Thiocapsa rosea: one gene and its partner. The protein of the gene in region 1 interacts with the protein of each later gene in a pairwise test. Links are inferred from orthologs where the notes say so. Each region holds a gene or a part of one and is shown in the gene's direction. Other genes may lie near its edges. The genes, in order: gyrB and gyrA.

What was found.
Region 2: the proteins of gyrB (region 1) and gyrA interact in binary tests that used the Escherichia coli proteins (3 or more experiments, as listed by UniProt). The link is inferred for Thiocapsa rosea from one-to-one orthologs.

What each region holds. Positions count from the first base shown.
Region 1 is NZ_RBXL01000001.1:1,596,425-1,599,776, reverse strand. What follows is about bases 145-3,178. They hold gyrB (DNA topoisomerase (ATP-hydrolyzing) subunit B), read left to right. Parts: upstream 145-475; coding sequence 476-2,881; downstream 2,882-3,178. Other genes in these bases: BDD21_RS07300 (lysophospholipid acyltransferase family protein), read right to left, coding at 2,878-3,178; recF (DNA replication/repair protein RecF), read left to right, coding at 145-248. In the rest of the region: more of recF, read left to right, coding at 1-144; more of BDD21_RS07300, read right to left, coding at 3,179-3,352. UniProt on the Escherichia coli protein: DNA gyrase negatively supercoils closed circular double-stranded DNA in an ATP-dependent manner to maintain chromosomes in an underwound state.
Region 2 is NZ_RBXL01000001.1:178,883-183,061, reverse strand. Bases 264-4,124 are described here. They hold gyrA (DNA gyrase subunit A), read left to right. Parts: upstream 264-579; coding sequence 580-3,924; downstream 3,925-4,124. Other genes in these bases: BDD21_RS00765 (GGDEF domain-containing protein), read left to right, coding at 264-387. Also shown: more of BDD21_RS00765, read left to right, coding at 1-263. UniProt on the Escherichia coli protein: A type II topoisomerase that negatively supercoils closed circular double-stranded (ds) DNA in an ATP-dependent manner to maintain chromosomes in an underwound state.

The sequences.
Region 1 (3,352 bases):
CCGGGCTCGCGCCGTCGCTCTGGCTCCTCGACGACGTCGATGCCGAGCTCGACAAAGGCACCGCTGATCGACTCTGGCGGGTGCTCGGAGAGTCGGTCGCACAGCTGTTCATCGCACGCTTGAGCGCCGAGTCCGGGGGCATCGCCGATGGATCCACGATGCCGGACGCCATGTTCCACGTGGAACATGGCGTCCTCACCCCACCTGCGATCGTCGATCTTACCCCGACGAGGTTGTCCTCGGTTTGACGGCCTCACCGTCCACTGCCCATATCCGCACCCGCCGCCCTTAAGGCGCTTCGGCGCCCGTTCCCGTATAATGGGGGTGTTCAGGCAGCAGCCTTGCCCCGGCGTCCACCTCACCGACAGCGGGGCGCACCATGCTTCCAAAAAAGGCGTGATGCGGCGATCCATCAACGGTCGCGCAGCCAGCGTTTGCGAGCCCTCCCACCGATCCAGCATTTCGACCAGGCCACATGACCTACGATTCAACGAGCATCAAAGTCCTTCGCGGACTCGACGCGGTCCGTAAGCGGCCGGGCATGTACATCGGCGATACGGATGACGGCACCGGTCTCCACCACATGGTCTTCGAGGTCGTCGACAACTCCATCGATGAAGCCCTTGCCGGCCATTGCGACAACATCCGTGTCATCCTGCACGATGACGGCTCGGTTTCCGTGACCGACAACGGGCGCGGGATCCCCGTGGATATCCATTCCGAGGAACAAAGGTCGGCGGCCGAGGTGATCCTCACGGTCCTCCATGCCGGGGGAAAGTTCGACGACAACTCCTACAAGGTCTCGGGAGGGCTCCACGGTGTGGGCGTGTCGGTCGTCAACGCTCTCTCCGATCGCCTTTTTTTGAAGATATCCAGGGGGGGGCGCCTGTATCAGCAGGAGTACCACCTCGGAGAACCTCAGTACCCGCTCAAGCTCGTTGGAGACACCGATGCAACGGGAACGGAAATCCGCTTCTATCCGTCGGACCAGACCTTTACCCACATCGAGTTCCATTACGACATCCTGGCTAAGCGACTTCGCGAGCTTTCGTTCCTCAACTCCGGTGTGCGTATAGAGTTGTTCGAAGAGGCAACCGGCCGAGAGGACATCTTCGAGTACCAGGGCGGCATCCGGGCCTTTGTGGAGCACCTGAACCAGAACAAAGAGCCGATCCACCCGAGCGTGATCCATTTCACCGCCGAGCGGCAATCCGTCACGGTCGAGTTGGCGATTCAGTGGAACAACGGCTATCAAGAGACGATCTTCTGCTACACCAACACCATCCCGCAGAAGGACGGCGGCACCCATCTGGCCGGACTGCGTGCCGGGCTGACCCGGACCTTGAACGGCTATATCGAGCGCGAAGGTCTCGACCGCAACCAGAAGATCCGTCCGGTCGGCGACGACGCGCGCGAAGGCTTGACCGCGGTCCTGTCCGTGAAGGTGCCGGACCCGAAGTTCTCGTCCCAGACGAAAGACAAGCTGGTCTCCTCCGAGGTGAAGGCGATCGTCGAGTCACTCGTCGTCGAGCAGTTGAACATCTTTCTCGAGGAGCAGCCGGCGGAGGCGAAAGCGATCGCCAACAAGATGCTCGAGGCCGCGCGGGCTCGCGAGGCGGCCCGCAAAGCCCGTGAGATGACGCGACGCAAGGGCGTGCTCGATGTTGCAGGGTTGCCGGGCAAGCTTGCCGACTGCCAGGAAAAGGACCCGGCCAACTCGGAGCTGTATCTGGTCGAGGGTGATTCCGCAGGCGGTTCGGCCAAACAAGGGCGTGACCGGGCCTTCCAAGCGATCCTTCCGCTCAAGGGAAAGATCCTGAACGTCGAGAAGGCCCGTTTCGACAAGATGTTGTCCTCTGCCGAGGTCGGTACCCTCATTACGGCGCTGGGATGCGGGATCGGGCGCGAAGAATACAACCCGGACAATCTCCGTTATCACCGAATCATCATCATGACGGACGCCGACGTCGACGGCGCTCATATTCGAACGCTTCTGTTGACCTTCTTTTATCGTCAGATGCCGGAGCTGGTGGAACGCGGCCATATCTTCATCGCACAGCCGCCGCTCTACAAGATCAAGAAGGGGAAGCAGGAGGAGTACCTGCTCGACGATGCGGCCCTGAACCGCGCGATGCTCCAGGCTGCGCTGGACGGTGCCGACCTCCACGTCAATGCGGACACGGTGCCCTTGGCCCGTACCGCGCTCGAAACACTCGCGCGGGACTATCAAGTGTTCGTCGGGATCATCAAGCGTCTATCGACACGCTACGACGCGGTCTTTCTCGACGAGCTGGCCAAGGCGCCACCGCTCGACGATGCGCTGCTGGCTGATGCCGGAGCCTTCTCCGATTGGCGCAACGACATGGAGCGGCGATTGAATCAGCTCAAGTCGCTTTCGTTGCACTACCAGCTCCGTCTCACCGATCCGACATCGCTTCGTCCTGGCGCGCTGGAGTTGGTTCGTTTGATCCATGGCATTCCGGAGAGCCGCATCATCCCGCTGGACTTCTTCCACACGGCGGACTACGCAAAGATCCTGGATTACGGCCGAAAGGTCGCTGGCTTGATCGAGCCGGGAGCCTACATTGCGCGCGGCGAACGCCGTAAGGAGATTACCGAGTTGGGCGAAGGGATCCGCTGGCTGCTCGCCGAGGCGCAGCGCGGACACAGCATTCAGCGCTACAAAGGACTTGGCGAGATGAATCCCGACCAGCTCTGGGATACCACAATGAATCCCGAGACTCGGCGCCTGTTGCGGGTGACCATCGAGGATGCCGTGGGTGCCGACCAGATCTTCACCACCCTGATGGGCGATCACGTCGAGCCGAGGCGTGAATTCATCGAGCGCAATGCGCTCAACGTCGAGAATCTGGACGTCTAAACCGCGTCCGGTCCAGGCAATGCAGCGACCGTCGACTCAATCCATTCTTCGACCGCCGCATTGATCTCGGCAGCGCTCCGCCCCGCCGTCGGGATGGTCGGGCCGATGACCAGGTCGATCGTCCCGGGTGTCTTGCTGATGCTCTGCCGTCCCCAGAAGGAACCCGCATTGTGCGCGATCGGCACGACGGGTTTACCGCTGCGCTCGGCTAAGACAGCCCCGCCGATAGCGTACGGGCGGCGACAGCCCGGTGCCGTGCGCGTACCTTCCGGGAAGACGATCACCCACCGCCCGCTCTGCAGGTTCCGCAGACCTTCGCGCACCAGCTCCACGATGGCTCGACGTCCCGCGGCCCGGTCGATCGGAATGCAGTGCAGGCGCCTCAAACCGGCCCCGAAGACCGGGATGCGCATCAACTCCTGCTTCAAGACCCAGCTCTGGCGAATCGGCAGCACGGCCCTCAGCGCGAGG
Region 2 (4,179 bases), 1.4 Mb from region 1 along the record:
GATCACTTCAAGCAGGTCAACGACCGTTTCGGTCACGCCGGCGGCGATCTCGTCCTGGTCGCCTTCGCGGGTCTTCTGGAATCTCAGGTCAGAGGTGTGGACCTGGCCGCACGGCTCGGAGGAGAGGAGTTTGCCGTCGTCATGGCGGAAGCGGATCTGCGCGTCGCCGGGGACGTCGCCGACCGTCTGCGCATGCGTCTGGCCGACCTACGTCCGCTCGACGCGAGCTATCGGGTCACGGCGAGCTTCGGTGTTGCGGAGCGTCGTCCCGAGGAAGATGCGGATGCGCTCTTGGGGCGGGCCGACGATCTGCTGTATCTGGCGAAGCGCAGCGGACGCAATCAGGTCGTCCTCGAACCGGCCGCCGCGGTCTCCGATCGCCCCTGAAATAGGGCGCATCGGCGACAAAGTGACCGTTATGGATGGGGAAGGGTTGCCCCGCGTGGTAAACTTCACAGGCTAACCATCAGTACAATCGCGGCCCGTTACGGTGCTCCGCGCGGCACGCCTCAACGTCGGTTCACCACGCCCATGGCAGATTTCGCGAGAGAAGTTATACCCATCAATCTCGAGGACGAGATGCGTCAGTCCTACCTCGATTACGCCATGAGCGTGATCGTGGGACGCGCGCTTCCCGATGTTCGCGACGGACTCAAGCCGGTCCACCGGCGCGTCCTCTTCTCGATGAGCGAGCAGGGCAACGTCTGGAACCGTGCCTATCGTAAATCCGCCCGTGTGGTCGGCGATGTCATGGGTAAGTACCACCCTCACGGCGACTCGGCCATCTACGACACCATGGTCCGCATGGCGCAGCGCTTCTCGATGCGCTACCTGCTGGTGGATGGGCAAGGCAACTTCGGCTGTTTCACCGGCGACACCCTCATCAAGCTGGCCGACGGCACCGAAAAAACCTTCGCCGAGTTGGCGCAGCGACCGTCCGACGAGATCTTTTACGTCTACGCGGTGGACGAGACCGGCAAGATCGTGATCGCCGAGGGGCGCCATGCGCGGATGACCCGCCCCAACGCCGAGCTGCTGGCGCTCACCCTGGACACCGGCGATGTCGTCCGCTGTACGCCCGATCATCGCTTCATGCTGCGTGATGGTTCCTACAAGGAAGCTCGGGACTTGACGCCGGACGATAGTCTCATGCCGGGGGTCTTCGACACCGCGCCGGTCAAGCCTGGACTGAATGACTATCTGCGCATCCTCCAGCCGAATCTCGGACGCTATCAATTCGTTCATCACCTGGCCGACGAGTTTAATGTCGAATCGCTGCACGTCAGCTGGAGCAAGCCCGAGTATCGGCAGAAGGTGATGCAGCGCAAGATCGCAGGCTATGTCTACGATCTGACGAGACGATTCCCTGATTGTGACATCACCCCTGAATTATATGAGTCGAATCGTTACCGGAACTGGATTCCGCGACTCAATAAGGCTGTCGAGTATTTTGGCGACTTCGAGGCGCTCGTCACGGCAGGAAGGCATTACAACCATCGCGTCGTCAGCATGCGTCGACTCACCGTGCGGGCGGATACCTACGACATCACTGTCGATCACCATCACAATTTTCTACTCGCGTGCGGCGTCTTCGTTCACAACTCTGTAGACGGCGACCCGCCCGCGGCCATGCGCTACACCGAGGTGCGGATGACCCGCATCGCCGATGCGCTGCTCGATGATCTGGACAAGGACACGGTCGACTTCATCCCCAACTACGACAACACCGAGCACGAGCCGGTCGTCCTCCCGGCGCGCTTCCCGAATCTGCTGGTCAACGGCTCCTCGGGCATCGCGGTCGGCATGGCCACCAACATCCCGCCGCACAACCTACGCGAGGTCATCGACGCCTGTCTGGCACTCATCGACAATCCGGCGATCACGATCGAAGAGCTGATGGTGCTGGTGCCCGGCCCGGACTTCCCGACCGCGGCGCTCATCAACGGCGTACGCGGCATCCGGGAAGCCTACCGGACCGGACGCGGCCGCGCGGTCATCCGTGCCCGCACGATGGTCGAGGTCCAGAAGCGTAGCGGACGCGAGGCGATCGTCGTCACCGAGCTGCCCTACCAGGTCAACAAGGCGCGGTTGCTCGAGCGCATCGCCGAGCTGGTGAAGGAAAAGAAGATCGAAGGGATCGCCCCGGACGGGCTGCGCGACGAGTCCGACAAAGACGGCATGCGCGTCGTCATCGAGCTCAAGCGCGACGCCTATGCCGAGGTGCTGCTGGCCAACCTCTACCAGCACACCCAGATGCAGCAGGTCTTCGGCATCAACATGGTCGCCCTGGTCGACGGTCAGCCGCGGACGCTCAACCTCAAGCAGATCCTCGAATACTTCATCCGTCATCGCCGCGATGTGGTGACACGCCGCACCCTCTTCGAGCTGCGCAAGGCCCGCGACCGCGCCCACGTCTTGGAAGGCTATGCGATTGCGCTGGCGAATATCGACGAGATCATCGCCCTGATCAAGGCGTCGGCCAACCCGGCCGAGGCACGCGAACGCCTGATGGAGCGCACCTGGACGCCCGGCTCGGTCACCGGCATGCTCGAGCGCGCGGGTGCGGAGCACACCCGTCCCGAGGAGCTCGAAGCCGCCTTCGGTCTGGTCGACGGGGGCTATCGATTGAGCGAGCGTCAGGCCAAGGCCATCCTGGACCTGCAGCTCCAGCGCCTGACCGGTCTGGAGCAGGACAAGATCCTTGATGAGTTCAAGGAGATCCTCGACAAGATCGCCGCCCTGTTGATGATCCTCTCCGACTCGGATCGTCTGATGGACGTCATCCGCGAAGAGCTCGCGGCGATCCGCGATCAGTTCGGCGATGAGCGCCGCACCGAGATCCAAGTCGACCACACCGACCTCACCCTGGAGGACATGATCGCGCCCGAAGAGGTCGTGGTGACCATGTCCCATCAGGGCTACGTGAAGGCCCAGCCGATCAGCGATTATCAGGCGCAGCGGCGCGGCGGCAAGGGCAAGAGCGCGACCTCCTTTAAGGAAGAAGACTTCATCGACCGCATCTTCGTCGCCAATTCGCGCGACACCGTGCTCTGCTTCTCCAGTCGCGGCCGGGTCTACTGGCTCAAGGTCTACGAGCTGCCGCAGGCCGGACGCGGTGCGCGCGGTCGGCCGATGGTCAACCTGCTGCCGCTCGAGCCGGGCGAGCGCATCAATGCCGTACTGCCGGTGCGCGACTACGAGACCGGCTATTTCGTCTTCATGGCGACCAGCGCCGGCACCGTCAAGAAGACCCCGCTCGACGACTTCTCGCGGCCCCTCTCGCGCGGCATCATCGCGATCGACCTGCGCGAGGACGAGGTCCTGATCGGCGTGGCCATTACCGACGGCAAGCAGGATCTCATGCTCTTCACCTCCGCCGGCAAGGCGGTGCGTTTCAGCGAGGGAGCGGTGCGCGCGATGGGCCGGACAGCGCATGGTGTGCGCGGCGTCCAGCTCGCGCCCGGCCAAAAGGTGATCTCGCTCCTGGTCGCCGAGCCCGGTACCGTACTCAGCGTCACCGAGAACGGTTACGGCAAACGCACGCGCGTCGAGGATTTCCCCACCAAGGGGCGCGGCACCAAGGGCGTGATCGGCATCAGCACCTCCGAGCGCAACGGCGCCCAGGTCGGTGCCGTGCTGGTGCGCCCCGACGACGAGATCATGCTGATCACCGAAGGCGGTACCCTGATCCGCACCCCGATCGATCAGATTCCGGTCGTGGGTCGCAGCGCTCAGGGCGTGAAACTGATCAATCTCGGCGAGGGCGAGCGCCTTGTCTATCTCGAGCGGATCGTTGCGCTGGATGGCGAGAAGGAGGGCAACGGAGACCTCGCCGAGGACCGAGATCCGGACGAGCCGACCGGTGACCCGATCGATGATGAGCAGGCTCCCGAGGCCGATCCCGACAGCGATCCGGAGGCATAACACGCGTTGTCGACGGTTTTTGGCGTGCGCAAGGCAACGGACGCGCGTCTTCTAAACCGCGCCGGCTCCGACAGTCGTCGGAGCCGGCGCGGCCAAGCCATCCCAACACATGACGCATGACGCATACCGCACCGGGCACGGTTTAAGGTGCTCACGCACGACTCCGGAAAATCGACAACCGCGCCATCCATCGGCATGATGACGCAACAGATCGGAACCTGGATCGCGTCGCACCCATTGAGCCTTCGCGGTTTG